DNA from 2 places in the Mesobacillus sp. S13 genome. Region 1 is predicted to be linked to the other one. Evidence: a T-box and tRNA genes for the amino acid it is inferred to sense, from the RefSeq annotation. Region 1 holds a T-box; the other holds one or more tRNA genes.
The links. The T-box of region 1 lies ahead of ileS (isoleucine--tRNA ligase). A T-box ahead of a tRNA ligase gene usually reads a tRNA of that ligase, here a tRNA-Ile.
Positions count from the first base shown of each region.

Region 2: it has a tRNA-Ile gene. The T-box ahead of ileS (isoleucine--tRNA ligase) is inferred to sense a tRNA for this amino acid. The anticodon was not compared.

Region 1 is NZ_CP084622.1:1,696,861-1,706,593, forward strand. Features, by position in the region: gene ftsZ (cell division protein FtsZ) at 1-471, shown strand, start outside; gene spoIIGA (sigma-E processing peptidase SpoIIGA) at 912-1,850, shown strand; gene sigE (RNA polymerase sporulation sigma factor SigE) at 1,895-2,614, shown strand; gene sigG (RNA polymerase sporulation sigma factor SigG) at 2,784-3,563, shown strand; gene LGO15_RS08510 (YlmC/YmxH family sporulation protein) at 3,724-3,996, shown strand; gene pgeF (peptidoglycan editing factor PgeF) at 4,066-4,896, shown strand; gene LGO15_RS08520 (YggS family pyridoxal phosphate-dependent enzyme) at 4,896-5,582, shown strand; gene LGO15_RS08525 (cell division protein SepF) at 5,584-6,024, shown strand; gene LGO15_RS08530 (YggT family protein) at 6,030-6,290, shown strand; gene LGO15_RS08535 (YlmH family RNA-binding protein) at 6,529-7,302, shown strand; gene LGO15_RS08540 (DivIVA domain-containing protein) at 7,393-7,914, shown strand; T-box leader at 7,964-8,204, shown strand; gene ileS (isoleucine--tRNA ligase) at 8,285-9,733, shown strand, end outside.
Region 2 is NZ_CP084622.1:3,756,817-3,766,549, forward strand. Features, by position in the region: gene LGO15_RS19150 (glucose-1-phosphate adenylyltransferase) at 1-883, opposite strand, end outside; gene glgB (1,4-alpha-glucan branching protein GlgB) at 801-2,759, opposite strand; tRNA gene LGO15_RS19160 (tRNA-Glu) at 3,895-3,966, opposite strand; tRNA gene LGO15_RS19165 (tRNA-Ser) at 3,970-4,060, opposite strand; tRNA gene LGO15_RS19170 (tRNA-Asn) at 4,068-4,142, opposite strand; tRNA gene LGO15_RS19175 (tRNA-Ile) at 4,156-4,229, opposite strand; tRNA gene LGO15_RS19180 (tRNA-Gly) at 4,233-4,306, opposite strand; tRNA gene LGO15_RS19185 (tRNA-His) at 4,319-4,391, opposite strand; tRNA gene LGO15_RS19190 (tRNA-Phe) at 4,431-4,503, opposite strand; tRNA gene LGO15_RS19195 (tRNA-Asp) at 4,650-4,725, opposite strand; tRNA gene LGO15_RS19200 (tRNA-Met) at 4,729-4,802, opposite strand; tRNA gene LGO15_RS19205 (tRNA-Ser) at 4,821-4,913, opposite strand; tRNA gene LGO15_RS19210 (tRNA-Ile) at 4,933-5,009, opposite strand; tRNA gene LGO15_RS19215 (tRNA-Met) at 5,049-5,125, opposite strand; tRNA gene LGO15_RS19220 (tRNA-Ala) at 5,147-5,222, opposite strand; tRNA gene LGO15_RS19225 (tRNA-Pro) at 5,240-5,316, opposite strand; tRNA gene LGO15_RS19230 (tRNA-Arg) at 5,334-5,410, opposite strand; tRNA gene LGO15_RS19235 (tRNA-Leu) at 5,436-5,524, opposite strand; tRNA gene LGO15_RS19240 (tRNA-Gly) at 5,535-5,609, opposite strand; tRNA gene LGO15_RS19245 (tRNA-Leu) at 5,632-5,716, opposite strand; tRNA gene LGO15_RS19250 (tRNA-Lys) at 5,735-5,810, opposite strand; tRNA gene LGO15_RS19255 (tRNA-Thr) at 5,821-5,893, opposite strand; tRNA gene LGO15_RS19260 (tRNA-Val) at 5,909-5,984, opposite strand; rRNA gene rrf (5S ribosomal RNA) at 5,996-6,111, opposite strand; rRNA gene LGO15_RS19270 (23S ribosomal RNA) at 6,259-9,193, opposite strand; rRNA gene LGO15_RS19275 (16S ribosomal RNA) at 9,400-9,733, opposite strand, start outside.

The DNA of each region.
Region 1 (9,733 bases):
TTGATGGGCATTGGGGTAGCTTCAGGGGAAAACCGTGCTACTGAAGCCGCTAAAAAGGCAATTTCTTCACCATTGCTTGAAACATCTCTTGACGGAGCACAGGGTGTTCTGATGAATATCACAGGCGGAACGAATTTGAGCCTTTATGAAGTTCAGGAAGCTGCTGATATTGTCGCTTCTGCTTCAGATCAGGATGTGAACATGATCTTTGGTTCCGTTATTAATGAAAACTTAAAAGATGAAATTATCGTTACGGTGATTGCAACAGGCTTCAATGAGGAAGTCGTCCAGCCTAAGCCGACAAGACCAGGTTTTGGCGGGCAGCAAAAGCCAGGTATGGGTGCTATCAAGCGCGAACAGCCAAAACGTGAAGAAATCCAGCAGGAAGCACCAAGAAGCAATCAGGCACCACAGGGTGACGATGCTCTTGATATTCCTACATTCCTGCGCAATCGCAATAGAAGACGATAAAATTTTACTTTATAGGGCTTAGCCGAACCGGCTATGCCCTTTTTATGTTGTTCAATAAACTATTAAACAATATTCTTTGTGGCTGTCCGGGAAAAACCTTGGGCTCCTATTAAACCAGCTTCATTTTTATCTTTGGGAAAAATCTGAAAATTGACAAAATCCGAAGGTAAAAGTGAAAATCTCTGTTGTTTTGTTGCCAGAATGTGACACACTTCATAGCCCAATGACGATATACTTTTCCGTAACGGAATGATAGAACAAAAGCAAACCGTATAGAAAGTGCGCTTGTGCGGTGATCGCTTGGACCCAGTTTGTTTTTTGTATACCATCAGCAGTTTAAAAGGGTCAGCACTTGAAAAATTGAATGTTTGCACCCTTTGCAGTGAACGGAATATTGGAATCTCGCTCAGCGCACCGGGCTTTTCTTAGGGGGATGAGAGGTGAAGGTCTATCTGGATGTCATCTGGGCTTTGAATCTATTATTTGATGCATTCCTTCTATACCTGACCGCCATTATCCTGAAAAGACAGGTTAAGATTTGGCGATTGGCTTTGGGAGGGGCTATTGGTTCATTGCTCATTATATTAAGTATTACTCCGTTTCATGCTGCTGCGGGTCACCCGGTAGGTAAGCTGATCTTTTCAATCATGATGGTCCTGGCAGCCTTTGGATATAAAGGATTCCGTTTCTTCATTAAGTCGCTCATGACCTTTTATGTAACGACCTTTCTATTGGGGGGAACTTTGACAGGGGTACATTACTTTATCCAATTTGATATGGACCTGGCATCGAATGTAGCCATGAATCATATTAAAGGGTTTGGCGATCCAATCAGCTGGTTGTTTGTATTGCTCGGCTTCCCGCTCGCCTGGCATTTTTCGAAGAGGAATATTGAACAATTCGAAATGACCAAGATTCAGTATGAATCACTGGCAGATGTGGAGGTGAAGTTCATGGAGATGGATTTCAGCGTAAAAGGGCTAATCGACAGTGGCAACCAACTTTATGATCCTATTTCCAAAATGCCGGTCATGATTTTATCCATTGCAAATTGTTTGGATCATATGCCGAGTGAAATCAAAAGGATTGCGGAAAATCCCGACAGCGTTTTAACAGGAGATGGGAATTTTTCGCCTCAGCTGGAAAATCGAATGAGAATTATACCATGTAAGGTTGTCGGACAAGAACATCAATTAATCATTGCCTTTCAACCTGACAACATTAAGATCGCGACAAACGAAAGTACTTTTATTGCTGAGAAAGGATTGGTATCTTTTACTGCTCAAGAATTATCGGCTGATGGCAGTTTCCAATGCATTATTCACCCTAAGATGCTGGCAGGAATGGCAAAGACAGAGCAGGGTGTGAAGGTAAGTTAATATTACTATACTCAGAAATACATAATTTAGAAGGAGGACAATCAATGAAAAATTTGCGGCTTCGGATATCCTATTACTGGTATAAATTATTAATGAAACTAGGCTTGAAAACAGATGAAATATATTATATCGGCGGTAGCGAAGCGTTGCCACCTCCTTTAACGAAAGAAGAAGAAGAAGTGCTGTTGAATAAACTTCCAAATGGGGATAAAGCAGCGAGGTCGATCTTGATTGAAAGGAATCTGAGACTGGTCGTCTACATCGCGCGAAAATTTGAAAACACAGGCATCAATATTGAAGATTTAATCAGTATTGGAACCATCGGTTTGATTAAAGCGGTGAATACCTTTAACCCTGAGAAGAAAATCAAGCTGGCAACCTATGCGTCCAGATGTATTGAAAATGAGATCCTCATGTATCTGCGAAGGAATAATAAACTTCGCTCAGAAGTTTCCTTTGATGAGCCCCTGAATATTGACTGGGATGGAAATGAACTTCTTTTGTCCGATGTTCTTGGAACAGATGATGATATAATCACAAAGGACCTTGAGTCCAATGTAGATAAAAAACTGCTGGTTAAAGCGCTGCAACAGCTTTCCGACCGTGAAAAGCAAATCATGGAATTGCGTTTCGGACTTGGCAGCGGCGAGGAGAAGACACAGAAGGATGTGGCGGATATGCTGGGTATTTCACAGTCCTACATTTCACGTCTTGAAAAGAGAATCATCAAACGTTTACGTAAAGAATTCAATAAAATGGTATAGCAGAAAAATTTTCAAGAAAATATTTTTCTTCTTGATAACCGTGATAAATCAGCGGTTTAACTGGAGTATTCTTCCTGAAACCAATCCAGGCTTCCGGTAAATAGTGCATATTTTTCCTTCTTGCGGAGATACTGATTTTTGACAGCAGCTCCTGTGAGGAGGGAAAAGATTGACACGAAACAAAGTTGAAATTTGCGGTGTTGATACATCAAAGCTTCCCGTTCTAAAAAACGAGGAAATGAGAAAATTGTTCAGAGAAATGCAAAGCGGTGACATCACAGCAAGAGAGAAACTTGTGAATGGGAACCTGAGGCTTGTTTTAAGTGTAATCCAGCGTTTTAATAACCGGGGCGAGTTTGTTGACGACCTATTCCAGGTCGGATGTATTGGCCTTATGAAATCCATCGATAATTTCGATCTCGGACAGAATGTTAAGTTTTCCACCTATGCCGTCCCGATGATCATCGGCGAAATTAGACGCTATTTAAGAGACAATAATCCAATAAGAGTTTCCCGTTCATTAAGGGATATAGCTTACAAGGCTCTCCAAGTGCGAGAAAAGCTAATGAGTGAAGCATCTAGGGAGCCGACTGCAGAGGAAATTGCCAAGGTACTTGAAGTGCCACACGAAGAAATTGTTTTCGCCCTCGATGCCATCCAAGATCCCGTCTCCTTGTTCGAGCCGATTTATAATGACGGCGGTGATCCAATCTATGTGATGGACCAGCTAAGTGATGAACGAAATAAGGATACGAACTGGATAGAGGAGATTGCCCTGAAAGAAGGGATGAGACGCTTGAATGAGCGTGAAAAATTGATCCTAAGAAAGAGGTTCTTCCAAGGTAAGACGCAAATGGAGGTGGCTGATGAGATCGGCATCTCACAAGCCCAGGTGTCCCGCCTCGAAAAAGCGGCGATCAAACAAATGAATAAGAATATTCAAAGTTAAGCTGCCTATTTGGCAGCTTTTTCATTTTTACGGGGTACAATCCATACCATGGCACTTACGCTGAAAGAGGGAATGACTGAAGAAATCATACATCTGTTTCCCCATCATATAATTTATAAAAGGGCTAACACCTACCAAAGTGAAATCCGGAGGGATCTGTATGGTTAAGGTAACAGAATTTCAAGTTAAAGATGTCGTGAATGTTTCGGATGGCAAAAGGCTTGGTAATATAGAGGATTTTGAGATCAATTTGAATACGGGTAAAATTGAAGCGGTTGTCATTGGAAGTTCAGGTAAGGTGCTTGGATTCTTCGGTAAGGAAGATGAAGTTGTCATTCCCTGGAGGAATATCCTGAAAATAGGTGAGGACGTCATCTTGGTCCGGTACAAAGACAGCGGGGAGTATCTCCAGCATAATGAAAGTGATGAGTAAGGCCGTCATACTGTTATACTGCAGCTTGTATATGATAAACTAGACAAAAAACAGGTGAGGTATAAAGCCATGGAGCCATTCAGCTTAAAAAGTCAGGAATACTTTGTGATAAAAGAATGGATGGAACGTTTTCCTGGACTTGAAGTGGGGTTCACAACAAAAAATGGCGGTGTAAGCAATCAGGATGCTTTCACCGGTCTGAATTTCGGTTTTCATGTTGGAGACGAACAGAATGCGGTTTGCGAAAATCGTCGCCTGCTGGCCGATCAAATCGCATTCCCTCTCTCCGGCTGGGTTGGAGCAGAACAAACTCATGACATCCATATTGCCAGGGTCGAAAAATCGGATCAAGGAAGAGGTTCAACGAATTATGATTCTTCTTTTGCAGAAACGGATGGTTTTTTGACAAACGAGCAAGGAATCCTCTTGACACTTTGTTACGCAGACTGCGTACCTCTTTATTTTATTGAACCAGAGACCAGGCTGATTGGAGTCGCTCATGCTGGATGGAAGGGTACGGTACATGGCATCGCCGCCGAGATGATCAGCAAATTTCAGCAAAATGGAGCAAAAACGGAAAAAATTTCTGCCGTAATTGGCCCATCAATATGCAAAAAATGTTATATTGTTGATGAGAGAGTCATCAATTTAGTGAAAAATATACTAGATGGTGTCGATAAATTACCATATAATCAAGTTAGTGAAGGGCAATATTCTCTCGATTTAAAGGAATTGAACCGACAGATCCTGTTAAAAGCAGGAGTATCAGACGGGAATATACAGGTTACCGATTATTGCACAAGCTGCCATAGCGAGCATTTCTATTCGCATAGACGGGACAAGGGAAATGCTGGCCGCATGATGGCGTATATCGGCTGGAAGGAGGATAGCCATCCATAATGAACGTAAAAGGAAATCTGGAGGTTATCCAGAGTCAAATAGCAGATACCTGTTGGGATGTGGGCCGCAGCCCTGACGAGGTGAAAATCATCGCGGTGACGAAATATGTGTCTCCTGAAAGGGCACAAGAAGCGATTAACGCCGGTGTAATCCATCTCGGTGAAAACAGGGATGAGGGATTGCTTCATAAAATCAGCCAATTGCAGGACAAGCCTGTTTGGCATTTTATCGGATCATTGCAAACAAGAAAAGTAAAGAACATCATCGAATATGTTACATATATTCACTCGCTGGACAGGCTCTCGCTGGCAAAGGAAATCAATAAGCGTGCCCATTCAAGGGTGAAATGCCTGATTCAGGTCAATGCATCCGGTGAAGAGAGCAAGCATGGATTGAGGCCGGATGATGTTACTGGTTTTGTTCAAGAATTAGAACAGTATCAAAATATTGAAGTGAGCGGACTGATGACAATGGCTCCATACACTGAAGACGAGCAGGTCATCAGGGATTGTTTCAGGACGATGAAAAAGCTCCAAGTTGAAATACAAGCGCTGCAGCTGGAAAATGCACCATGTACTGAATTGTCAATGGGGATGTCAAATGATTTTAGAATAGCTGTTGAAGAAGGATCCACAATGGTGCGCATTGGCACTGCATTGGTTGGGAATGAATCGGAGGTGCAATAATATGAGCTTAAAATCAAAAATTAAGACATTTTTTTTCCTGGAAGATGAATATGACTATAATGATGAGGAAATGCTCGAGGAAGAAGCTGAACCCTTCAAGCCCAATAAACAGCCTGTCCAGCAAAAGCAGAATGTGGTAAGCCTACAGAGTGTGCAAAAATCATCCAAGGTAATCCTGATGGAGCCTAGGATGTATGCGGAAGCACAGGAAATTGCCGATCATTTGAAAAATCGGCGGGCTGTCGTTGTGAACCTGCAACGTATTGAACAGGATCAGGCAAGGCGAATCGTTGATTTCCTCAGTGGAACAGTTTATGCGATCAGCGGTGATATCCAGCGGATCGGCATGAATATCTTTTTATGTACCCCGGATAATGTGGAAGTAACAGGGAATATTTCTGAACTGATGCAGGAGCGGGATTACCAAGAGTCGAGGTGGTAGATTAGATGGATTTAGTAATAGGCATAATAGCACAATTAGTCAGTCTTTATCAGTGGGCCCTGATTATTTATATTTTCATGTCATGGTTCCCTAATGCAAGGGAAACGGCAATCGGACAATTTTTAGCACGTATTTGCGAACCATTCCTGGAGCCTTTCCGCAGGATTGTTCCCTCAATCGGTATGATTGATATTTCGCCAATCGTTGCGTTCCTTGTATTGCGCTTTGCTGTCTCAGGCTTATATCAGCTGGCTGCATGGTTTTAATTTGGATAATTCTTATGTTGCAGGGTCTGGATCAGACCCTGTTTGTTTTTATAATTTCAGATCTTATATCATTTCAACTTAGAGAATTGTCCAGCTCCAGCGCCTAGCCCCTCGAGACGCTTCGGTCCTGCCAATGAAGTCAAAGAACGACTTCACTGCCAGGCCCTCCAGCGCTTGTCGGGGCTGACCAAGGCGCTTCCGCTTTTCTTATATCAAAGCAACAAAAAGGAGTACTGTAATGAGTATCTACCAGCATTTCCGTCCAGAGGAACGGGAATTTATTGACCAGGTGATTAACTGGAAAGAATATGTTGAGCAAAATTATGCTCCGAAACTGACTGATTTTTTGGATCCTCGTGAACAGCAGATCCTGGCCACAGTCATTGGGAAGCATAATGATGTGAAATGGGAGCTGTTTGGCGGTGCTCCGGGGACCGAAAGAAAGCGGGCATTTCTTTTTCCAGAGTACCTGGAAGCTAAAGATGAGGATTTCCAGGTGAAGCTATTTGGGATCGATTATGCAAAGAAGTTTGTGAATATTGAACACCGTCAAGTCTTAGGCAGCCTGATGTCACTCGGTTTGAAACGTGGAAAATTTGGAGATATCCTGATTGAAGGAGACGATGTGCAGTTTTTCGCAGCTGAGGAAGTCGCCGATTATATCCGGTTACAGTTAGAATCGATTGGCAGAGCCTCGATTTCATTGTCCGAGCTCCCGCTTGAAAAAGCAGCGGGAATTGCTGAGGAATGGAGTGAAATGACCACCACCGTATCCTCGATGAGACTTGATACTGTCATGTCCGCTCTATTTAATCTATCAAGGCAAAAATCCCAGCTGCTCATCCAGCACGGCCAGGTAAAGGTTAATTGGACAGCGATTGAAAATACGGCATTTGAATGCGGTGAAGGGGATGTCATCTCCGCACGAGGATACGGGCGTGCAAAAATTATCACAATTGAAGGAAAAACAAAAAAAGATAAATACCGGGTTATTGCCGGGAGAAAAAAATAATTATATAGTATAGAAGAAGGATTTTTAGTTTATTTGTCGAATCATAGCTTTAAGTACATAAAGGATTATAACTTAATGGGAGGTGGCGTCATGCCTTTAACGCCGTTAGATATACACAACAAAGAATTTAATAAGGGATTTCGCGGGTATGATGAAGATGAAGTAAATGAGTTTCTTGACAATGTGATCAAGGACTATGAACTACTTATCCGAGAGAAAAAAGAGCTTGAAGAAAAGCTGAATGAAATGAATTCAAGGCTTGGCCATTTTACAAATATAGAAGAAACATTGAATAAATCAATTGTGATCGCACAGGAAGCTGGCGAAGAAGTACGTCGCAACGCACAAAAGGAAGCTAAGCTGATCATCAAAGAAGCAGAAAAGAACGCTGACAGGATCATCAACGAATCCTTATCCAAAGCACGTAAAATCGCTTTGGAAATCGAAGAGTTAAAGAAGCAATCTAAAGTATTCAGGACAAGATTCAAGATGCTGATCGAAGCGCAGCTTGATATGCTGAATACAGATGATTGGGATCACCTTCTTGAATATGAATTGGATTCAACAGAATTAAAAGCGACAGCCAGAGAAGAAGAAGACTCACTGGCTTGACGCAGGCACGCTGTTTCGCATATAATTTCATAACAAAGTGCAATAGATGAAAGAAACGATGACAGGGACAGTATGGCGTTCCAGATGCTTGTTTTCAGCGAAATGGGGAAGGTGGAAGCCCATTACAAGAGGATTGCCAGAAAATCACCCGATAGTTCCGAACTGAACATCCAGGAAGGATCAGTAAGTGCAGGCGTGACATTCGCGTTAAGAATGCTAAGAGGACAGGATGATCATGTCATGTCTATTTAGGGTGGTACCGCGGGAATATAAACCTTCTCGTCCCTTTTCAGGGATGAGGAGGTTTTTTTTATTTTCCCAAATCGTTTTCTTTCATGGTTGCAATGGTAAAAATAGGAGGATCAATAGAATGGAGTACAAAGACACTTTGCTCATGCCGAAGACCGAGTTCCCGATGCGCGGAAACCTTCCGAACAGGGAACCTGAAATCCAGGCAAAATGGGAAGAAATGAATATTTATGAAAAGGTTCAAAAACACACGGCAGATCGCCCGCTGTTCATCCTGCATGATGGACCTCCGTACGCAAACGGTGATATCCATATGGGTCACGCTCTGAATAAAATCCTCAAAGATTTTATCGTTCGTTATAAATCAATGAGCGGTTTTTGCTCGCCATATGTACCTGGCTGGGACACTCATGGATTGCCGATCGAGCAAGCATTGACGAACAAAGGTGTAAAACGCAAGGAAATGACAGTAGCAGAGTTCAGGAAGCTGTGTGAAGAGTATGCTTACCAGCAAATCGACAATCAGCGTGAGCAGTTCAAACGTTTGGGTGTTCGCGGTGACTGGGAAAACCCTTATATCACTTTGAAGCCAGAATATGAAGCACAACAAATCAAGGTATTCGGCGATATGGCGAAAAAGGGATACATCTATAAAGGCAAAAAGCCTGTTTACTGGTCTCCATCAAGTGAATCTGCCCTGGCTGAAGCTGAAATCGAGTATCAGGATAAGCGTTCTGCTTCCATCTACGTTGGCTTCCCTGTAAAAGACGGCAAGGGAGTTCTTGACCAGGATGTTGAAATCGTCATCTGGACGACTACTCCATGGACGATCCCAGCAAATCTTGGCATCTCCGTACATCCTGAATTGACATATGTTGTAGTAGAAGCTGACGGAAGGAAATTCCTTGTAGCTGAAGAATTACTTGAGGCTGTTACGAATGAAATCGGCTGGGAAAATTCTTCGATCGTTAATAAAGTTGCTGGTAAGGAGCTTGAAGGAGTACTCGCGAAGCATCCATTGTACGGTCGCGATTCCCTTGTCATGCTAGGTGACCATGTAACGACCGATGCTGGTACAGGATGTGTCCATACTGCTCCTGGACACGGGGAAGATGACTTCCATGTTGGCCAGAGGTATGGACTTGAAGTTTTATGCCCTGTCGATGACAAAGGAGTTATGACAGCAGAAGCTGAAGGTTTTGAAGGTTTGTTCTATGATCAGGCAAACAAGCCAATCACAGAAAAGCTAGAAGAAGCAGGTGCCTTGCTGAAGCTAAGCTTCATCACTCACTCCTATCCGCATGATTGGAGAACAAAGAAACCTGTTATCTTCCGTGCAACAGCACAGTGGTTCGCGTCCATCAAAGATTTCCGCGGTGAATTGCTAAAAGCGGTTGAAGAGACAAAATGGGTTCCGGCATGGGGTGAAACTAGACTGTTCAATATGGTCCGTGACCGTGGTGACTGGTGTATTTCCCGTCAGCGTGCATGGGGCGTTCCAATTCCTGTATTCTACGCTGAGAACGGCCAGGAAATCATCACGGATGAAACAATCGAACATGTTTCAAAC
Region 2 (9,733 bases), 2.1 Mb from region 1:
CAGATACTTCTCCTGCTGGGCAAATATATTGAGGCGGCTGGTTTGGGTTGACAGAATAAATCCGCCAAGAATGATCAAACAGGTTCAGTTCGCAATCTTTATCCAGTAAGTCCATATTGGCTTCCCAAAGACTTTGTATAGTTCCTACATCCTTCCAGTAGCCTTTAAAAGGATAGGCAAATAACTTCCTATTTTCTTCAATCAGCAGCGGAATGATATCTTTGCCAAAATCATGGCTTGATTCGGGGTTTTGGTCATCCCTTATCAGATATTCCCTTAATACGCTCCATTTAAAAATATAAATCCCCATCGAAGCGAGATTATTTTTCGCTGCATCCGGTTTTTCTTCAAATTCGGTGATTCTAAGGTCAGAATCTGTATTCATGATGCCAAATCGGTTCGTCTCTTCCCATGGTACTTCAATGACCGAAATCGTCACATCGGCACCTTTTTCAATATGATGTTCCAGCATCAATTCATAATTCATTTTATAAATATGGTCACCAGAGAGAATCAAAACATATTCCGGATCATACTGATCAAGATAATTCAGGTTCTGGAAAATCGCGCTTGCCGTGCCAGAATACCATTTCACTTCGGAACTTTCAGCATAAGGCGGCAGCACAGTCACACCGCCATCCTTCCTGTCGAGATCCCATGCGCTTCCAATGCCAATATAAGAATTGAGCAGGAGCGGCTGGTACTGCGTCAATACACCCACTGTATGGATTCCAGAGTTTGTGCAATTGCTTAATGGAAAATCGATGATCCGGTATTTGCCGCCAAAAGGGACAGCAGGTTTAGCGAGATTCTTTGTCAGTGAGTGCAGACGGCTTCCTTTTCCTCCTGCCAACAGCATTGCCACGCATTTCTTCTTTTGCATGATTGTTTCTCCCCTTTCTTTTGATAACAGGACGTAAAACTGAGATTCCGAATGGAGAAATACTCATCTCTATAGAATATGGCCTTCCATGAAAGGCTATTTCTTCCGCTTTTAAAACTTTTTTATTTATAACGCCTGAACCGCCAAAGTCTGTAGCATCACTGTTCAGAATTTCCCGATACTCACCATTCTTTGGGACACCAATTCGATAGTCGCTATATGTTTTTTCAGTAAAATTGCAAACAATGACCAGAAGTTCTTCAGGATTCCTTCCTTTCCGGATAAATGAAAAAATTGACTGATCCCTGTTATCCGCATCGATCCAATCGAATCCTTCATAGCTCTGGTCGACCTCATACAGAGGCTTTGACCTTTTATACAATTTGATTAGTTCCTTATTGTAAAGGTCCATCTTTTCATGCATTTCATAATCGAGGAGATTCCAGTCAAGCTGTTCCTTGTCTTTCCATTCCGAAAACTGTCCAAATTCGGTCCCCATGAATGTCAGCTTCTTGCCGGGATGCGCAACCATGAAGCCAAGTAAAAGCCTGAGCTGAGCAAACTTTTGCCAGTAATCTCCCGGCATCTTGTCAAGAAGCGATTTCTTCCCGTGAACAACCTCATCATGTGAAAACGGCAGGACAAAGTTCTCTGAGAAAGCATAAAGCAGCGAGAAGGTAACCTTCTCATGTATATGCTTCCTGTTATGGGATTCTTCCTCCATATACTTCAAAGTGTCATTCATCCAGCCCATATTCCACTTGTATGTAAATCCAAGACCGCCATACTCGACAGGCCCTGTCACCTGAGGCCAGTCAGTCGAATCTTCCGCAATCATCATTGCTCCTGGTTCATACTCCTTGACTGCTTTGTTGAGCTTTTTTAAAAAATCTACTCCAAACTGGTTCGCTGCCTGGATTGAGTTAGGCCAATAAATGATATTGGCCACCGCATCCACCCTAAAGCCATCAATATGATATTTTTCTAGCCAGAAAAGTGCACTAGAAATCAGGAAACTCTGGACCTCATTTTTACCTAGGTCGAAATTAGCGGTTCCCCAAACATGGTTCTCCCGATCATTCTCTCGCTGATATTCATACACATAGCTGCCATCAAATTGATACAGCCCGTGAGCATCCTTGCAAAAATGACCCGGAATCCAATCCAGGATGACCCCAATGCCGTTTTGGTGGCACTTATCAACGAAGTACATGAAATCATGAGGTGCTCCATATCGGCTCGTAACCGAAAAATAACCAGTAGATTGATAGCCCCAGGAGATGTCGAGCGGATGCTCAGTTAGAGGCAATAATTCTATATGTGTGTATCCGTGAGAAAGAATATATGGAATCAACTCATCAACAAGCTCACGATATGTAAGGAACTTTCCATCCTCATGCTTCTTCCAAGAACCCACATGCAGTTCATAGATGAACATCGGCTCACCGAGTGTGCTCCTCTTTTCACGTTTTTGCAGCCATTTCTGATCATTCCATTTGTAGCCATCCAATGAGTAGACAATAGATGCTGTATTCGGCCTTACTTCCGAAAAAAATGCATAAGGGTCAGATTTGAGCAACCGCTCACCCGACGCAGTCACAATCTCATATTTATAAATGGCACCAGTCAGATCTCCTTCGAGAGAGAGCTGCCAGACCCCCTCCTGATTGACTTTATGAAACTCATATCCGTCTGCAACCCAATGATTAAAATCGCCCGCAAGCCTCACGTGCATCGCCTTCGGAGCCCACACACAAAATCGAGTATATGTTCCAGTTTCCGTTTTCATGACATGTGCTCCAAATAAATTGTGACTCTGGAACAGATTCCCTTCATGAAACAGATGCAATTCAAACTCTGTAGGATTGATCACCATTGCCGTCCACCTGCCTTTGTAAAAACTAAAAAACTGCCTATTTCAGTAGTATTCTAGTTACCAGAAGGAATTCCTTGTAAACATTTTTTTAATATTTCGACAATAACACTCAAGAATACGCTCCATTCGACAAACACACATAAATGACAGCGCTTCAATGTACTAAATCTTCCAATTACGCGAATTTTGGAGAACGAAAGTTAAAAATGAATAATGATTCATTAGAAAGATTTGTTGAATTTATTAGGTTTGATAGAGGGAACAGGAGAAAAAATGTTATTGATTGATAACGTTTTCATATTATTGAGGAAGTGACTATAGTTGTTTGAGTTGTTTGAGTTGTTTGAGTTGTTTGAGTTGTTTGAGTTGTTTGAGGTTGTAACTAATATGGATCTAGCAGTACAGATTGGGGCATGGATAGCTAGGTGGATCATTTGATTGGATGTTAAGATATGCTTATTGTATGGCTTGATTCTCGCTTCTTCAGCCATTAGACAAATCACTTTCAATGCTTTATATATGTTACGAGTTCTTCCCTTTCTATCCTGGACCGGGCACTTATCTCTTTATGTTACCGGTTTTGACCATGGACCTCCTAACCGGGCATATATCTACTCTTTATGTTACCGGTCTTGACCCTGGACCTTATAACCGGGCACATATCTCTTCTTTATGTTACCGGTTTTGACCATGGACCTCCTAACCGGGCACATATCTCTTCTTTATGTTACCGGTTTTGACCATGGACCTCCTAACCGGGCACATATCTCTTCTTTATGTTACCGGTTTTGGCCGTGGACCTTATAACCGGGCACATATCTCTTCTTTATGTTACCGGTTTTGACCGTGGACCTTATAACCGGGCACATATCTCTTCTTTATGTTACCGGTTTTGACCGTGGACCTCATCACCAGGCACATATCTCTTCTGTTTGTTACTAATTTTTGCTTATACCTCTGAACGGGCAATGATATACTAGTTCCTTCTTGAATATTTTACCTTCTTTTTAGTCTAGGCTGCTTGATGTATTGATCAAATAGCCATTTAAAAGTACCTTTGAATCAATTACCTGGCTTCCTAGATTATATGGACATAAAAAAAAGCTGTTAGCAAATTTGCTAACAGCTTTCCTTATGACCCCTACGGGATTCGAACCCGTGTTACCGCCGTGAAAGGGCGGTGTCTTAACCGCTTGACCAAGGGGCCTTATGGCGGAGAAGGAGGGATTTGAACCCTCGCGCCGGTTACCCGACCTACACCCTTAGCAGGGGCGCCTCTTCAGCCTCTTGAGTACTTCCCCATAAAAATGGCTCCGCAGGTAGGATTCGAACCTACGACCGCTCGGTTAACAGCCGAGTGCTCTACCACTGAGCTACTGCGGAATAATATAAAAAATGGGCCTAAGTGGACTCGAACCACCGACCTCACGCTTATCAGGCGTGCGCTCTAACCAGCTGAGCTATAGGCCCTTATGGAGCGGGTGAAGAGAATCGAACTCTCATCATCAGCTTGGAAGGCTGAGGTTTTACCACTAAACTACACCCGCATATAAAAAAGGGGCGACTGATGGGAATCGAACCCACGAATGTCGGAACCACAATCCGATGCGTTAACCACTTCGCCACAATCGCCATATCTATAATTGTATATCCATTTTAAATTAAATAAGGTGGCTCAGGACGGAATCGAACCGCCGACACAAGGATTTTCAGTCCTTTGCTCTACCGACTGAGCTACTGAGCCACTATAATATTGCATCTCAAACTTTTACTTATTTAGGGCCTTTGCTCGAATGACATTCGGTCTTTCTCGCAGATTGCCGCAGAAGCTTATTCAGGAAGTGAGCAATCTGCTCTACCGACTGAACTACTAAGCAAAAAAAATAAAAATGGCGGTCCCGACCGGGATCGAACCGGCGATCTCCTGCGTGACAGGCAGGCATGTTAACCGCTACACCACGGGACCAGATTGCGGGGGCAGGATTTGAACCTGCGACCTTCGGGTTATGAGCCCGACGAGCTACCGGACTGCTCCACCCCGCGACGATATTAATTAAATTATGGAGGAGGTAGAGGGATTCGAACCCCCGCGCGGTGTTACCCGCCTGTCGGTTTTCAAGACCGATCCCTTCAGCCAGACTTGGGTATACCTCCGTATGAAAATCAAGTAAAATGGTGGACCTTGTAGGACTCGAACCTACGACCGGACGGTTATGAGCCGTCTGCTCTAACCAGCTGAGCTAAAGGTCCAGGATATCCTAGATTGAATAGGTTCAACCAGATTAAAATTGGTAGCGGCGGAGGGGATCGAACCCCCGACCTTACGGGTATGAACCGTACGCTCTAGCCAGCTGAGCTACACCGCCAAATTATTATTGTAAGTTATATGGTGGAGCCTAGCGGGATCGAACCGCTGACCTCCTGCGTGCAAGGCAGGCGCTCTCCCAGCTGAGCTAAGGCCCCATATAATATAAGTAGCATGGTCGGGAAGACAGGATTCGAACCTGCGACCCCTTGGTCCCAAACCAAGTGCTCTACCAAGCTGAGCTACTCCCCGATAAAGAGAAAATATAATGGCGCGCCCGAAAGGAGTCGAACCCATAACCTTCTGATCCGTAGTCAGACGCTCTATCCAATTGAGCTACGGGCGCATATTTAGTACATTAGCTAACTTGGTGGTGCCGAGGACCGGAATCGAACCGGTACGGTAGTCACCTACCGCAGGATTTTAAGTCCTGTGCGTCTGCCAGTTCCGCCACCCCGGCTAAGGAACTATGGAGCGGAAGACGGGATTCGAACCCGCGACCCCAACCTTGGCAAGGTTGTATTCTACCACTGAACTACTTCCGCATTATTTTTTTAAAAAAAGAAATGGTGCGGGTGAAGGGAGTCGAACCCCCACGCCTTGCGGCGCCAGATCCTAAGTCTGGTGCGTCTGCCAATTCCGCCACACCCGCATACTATTTCAAGAAAAATGGTGAGCCATGAAGGACTCGAACCTTCGACCCTCTGATTAAAAGTCAGATGCTCTACCGACTGAGCTAATGGCTCGTACAAAAGGTGCCGGCAAGAGGACTTGAACCCCCAACCTACTGATTACAAGTCAGTTGCTCTACCAATTGAGCTACACCGGCATGGTGAGTAAATAATGGTGGAGGATGACGGGATCGAACCGCCGACCCTCTGCTTGTAAGGCAGATGCTCTCCCAGCTGAGCTAATCCTCCATTTTGAAACTGCCCGGCGACGTCCTACTCTCACAGGGGGAAACCCCCAACTACCATCGGCGCTGAGAAGCTTAACTTCCGTGTTCGGTATGGGAACGGGTGTGACCTTCTCGCTATCGTCACCAGACATTTTTTTGAAGACAATATCTATTATACTGTCTTTTATACATTTTGCAAGAGAAATTTTAAAAAGTTTTTCACTTAATGAAAAGCTTTTATTCCCTCAAAACTAGATAATGTGTAAGAAGAATTTCAAGAAGAACGAATGATCAATTTGGTTAAGTCCTCGAACGATTAGTATCAGTCAGCTCCACACGTCACCGCGCTTCCACCTCTGACCTATCAACCTGATCATCTTTCAGGGTTCTTACTAGCTTGCGCTATGGGAAATCTCATCTTGAGGGGGGCTTCATGCTTAGATGCTTTCAGCACTTATCCCGTCCGCACATAGCTACCCAGCGATGCCTTTGGCAAGACAACTGGTACACCAGCGGTGCGTCCATCCCGGTCCTCTCGTACTAAGGACAGCTCCTCTCAAATTTCCTGCGCCCACGACGGATAGGGACCGAACTGTCTCACGACGTTCTGAACCCAGCTCGCGTACCGCTTTAATGGGCGAACAGCCCAACCCTTGGGACCGACTACAGCCCCAGGATGCGATGAGCCGACATCGAGGTGCCAAACCTCCCCGTCGATGTGGACTCTTGGGGGAGATAAGCCTGTTATCCCCGGGGTAGCTTTTATCCGTTGAGCGATGGCCCTTCCATGCGGAACCACCGGATCACTAAGCCCGACTTTCGTCCCTGCTCGACTTGTAGGTCTCGCAGTCAAGCTCCCTTGTGCCTTTACACTCTGCGAATGATTTCCAACCATTCTGAGGGAACCTTTGGGCGCCTCCGTTACTCTTTAGGAGGCGACCGCCCCAGTCAAACTGCCCACCTGACACTGTCTCCCGCCCCGATCAGGGGCGTGGGTTAGAATTTCAATACAGCCAGGGTAGTATCCCACCGACGCCTCCACCGAAGCTGGCGCTCCGGTTTCTCAGGCTCCTACCTATCCTGTACAAGCTGTACCAAAATTCAATATCAGGCTACAGTAAAGCTCCACGGGGTCTTTCCGTCCTGTCGCGGGTAACCTGCATCTTCACAGGTACTATAATTTCACCGAGTCTCTCGTTGAGACAGTGCCCAGATCGTTACGCCTTTCGTGCGGGTCGGAACTTACCCGACAAGGAATTTCGCTACCTTAGGACCGTTATAGTTACGGCCGCCGTTTACTGGGGCTTCGATTCAGAGCTTCGCGTGAGCTAACCCCTCCTCTTAACCTTCCAGCACCGGGCAGGCGTCAGCCCCTATACTTCGCCTTGCGGCTTCGCAGAGACCTGTGTTTTTGCTAAACAGTCGCCTGGGCCTATTCACTGCGGCTCATCCGGGCTATTCACCCAAATGAGCACCCCTTCTCCCGAAGTTACGGGGTCATTTTGCCGAGTTCCTTAACGAGAGTTCTCTCGCTCACCTTAGGATTCTCTCCTCGCCTACCTGTGTCGGTTTGCGGTACGGGCACCTTTTATCTCGCTAGAGGCTTTTCTTGGCAGTGTGGAATCAGGAACTTCGGTACTATATTTCCCTCGCTGTCACAGCTCAGCCTTCACGCAAGCGGGATTTGCCTCACTTGCAGCCTAACTGCTTAGACGCGCATATCCAACAGCGCGCTTACCCTATCCTCCTGCGTCCCCCCGTCGCTCAAACGATAAAGAGGTGGTACAGGAATATCAACCTGTTGTCCATCGCCTACGCCTTTCGGCCTCGGCTTAGGTCCCGACTAACCCTGAGAGGACGAGCCTTCCTCAGGAAACCTTAGGCATTCGGTGGATGGGATTCTCACCCATCTTTCGCTACTCATACCGGCATTCTCACTTCTAAGCGCTCCACCAGTCCTTACGGTCTGACTTCAACGCCCTTAGAACGCTCTCCTACCACTGACATCTAAGATGTCAATCCACAGCTTCGGTGATACGTTTAGCCCCGGTACATTTTCGGCGCAGAGTCACTCGACCAGTGAGCTATTACGCACTCTTTAAATGGTGGCTGCTTCTAAGCCAACATCCTGGTTGTCTAAGCAACTCCACATCCTTTTCCACTTAACGTATACTTTGGGACCTTAGCTGGTGGTCTGGGCTGTTTCCCTTTTGACTACGGATCTTATCACTCGCAGTCTGACTCCCACGGATAAGTCTTTGGCATTCGGAGTTTGTCTGAATTCGGTAACCCGATGAGGGCCCCTAGTCCAAACAGTGCTCTACCTCCAAGACTCTTACAACGTGAGGCTAGCCCTAAAGCTATTTCGGAGAGAACCAGCTATCTCCAAGTTCGATTGGAATTTCTCCGCTACCCACACCTCATCCCCGCACTTTTCAACGTGCGTGGGTTCGGGCCTCCAGTTGGTGTTACCCAACCTTCACCCTGGACATGGGTAGATCACCTGGTTTCGGGTCTACGACCACATACTCATTCGCCCTATTCAGACTCGCTTTCGCTGCGGCTCCGTCTTCTCAACTTAACCTTGCATGTAATCGTAACTCGCCGGTTCATTCTACAAAAGGCACGCCATCACCCATGAACGGGCTCTGACTACTTGTAGGCACACGGTTTCAGGATCTCTTTCACTCCCCTTCCGGGGTGCTTTTCACCTTTCCCTCACGGTACTGGTTCACTATCGGTCACTAGGGAGTATTTAGCCTTGGGAGATGGTCCTCCCAGCTTCCGACGGGATTTCTCGTGTCCCGCCGTACTCAGGATCCACTCAGGAGGGAACGAAGTTTCAACTACAGGGTTTTTACCTTCTCTGACGGGCCTTTCCAGACCACTTCATCTACCCCGTTCCTTTGTAACTCCATGTAGAGTGTCCTACAACCCCAAGAGGCAAGCCTCTTGGTTTGGGCTATGTCCCGTTTCGCTCGCCGCTACTCAGGGAATCGCGTTTGCTTTCTCTTCCTCCGGGTACTTAGATGTTTCAGTTCCCCGGGTCTGCCTTCAATACCCTATGTATTCAGGTAAAGATACTGTTCCATTACGAACAGTGGGTTTCCCCATTCGGAAATCTCCGGATCAAAGCTTACTTACAGCTCCCCGAAGCATATCGGTGTTAGTCCCGTCCTTCATCGGCTCCTAGTGCCAAGGCATCCACCGTGCGCCCTTTCTAACTTAACCTAAAAGGTCATTTCTCTAATTGAATAGAGAGAAAACTAAAATGGCGATCACTCGGTTTTTCTTGGTTCTTCTTACTTACGATTATCTAGTTTTCAAGGAACAAAAAAGCTTTGAGAGAATTGCTCCCTCAAAACTAAACAAACAAGCAGTCAACAGTACGAACCAGAAGGTTCGCATTCCGATTGCCATTACGGCAATATCCTTAGAAAGGAGGTGATCCAGCCGCACCTTCCGATACGGCTACCTTGTTACGACTTCACCCCAATCATCTGTCCCACCTTAGGCGGCTGGCTCCAAAAGGTTACCCCACCGACTTCGGGTGTTACAAACTCTCGTGGTGTGACGGGCGGTGTGTACAAGGCCCGGGAACGTATTCACCGCGGCATGCTGATCCGCGATTACTAGCGATTCCGGCTTCATGCAGGCGAGTTGCAGCCTGCAATCCGAACTGAGAATGGATTTATGGGATTGGCTCGACCTCGCGGTTTTGCAGCCCTTTGTTCCATCCATTGTAGCACGTGTGTAGCCCAGGTCATAAGG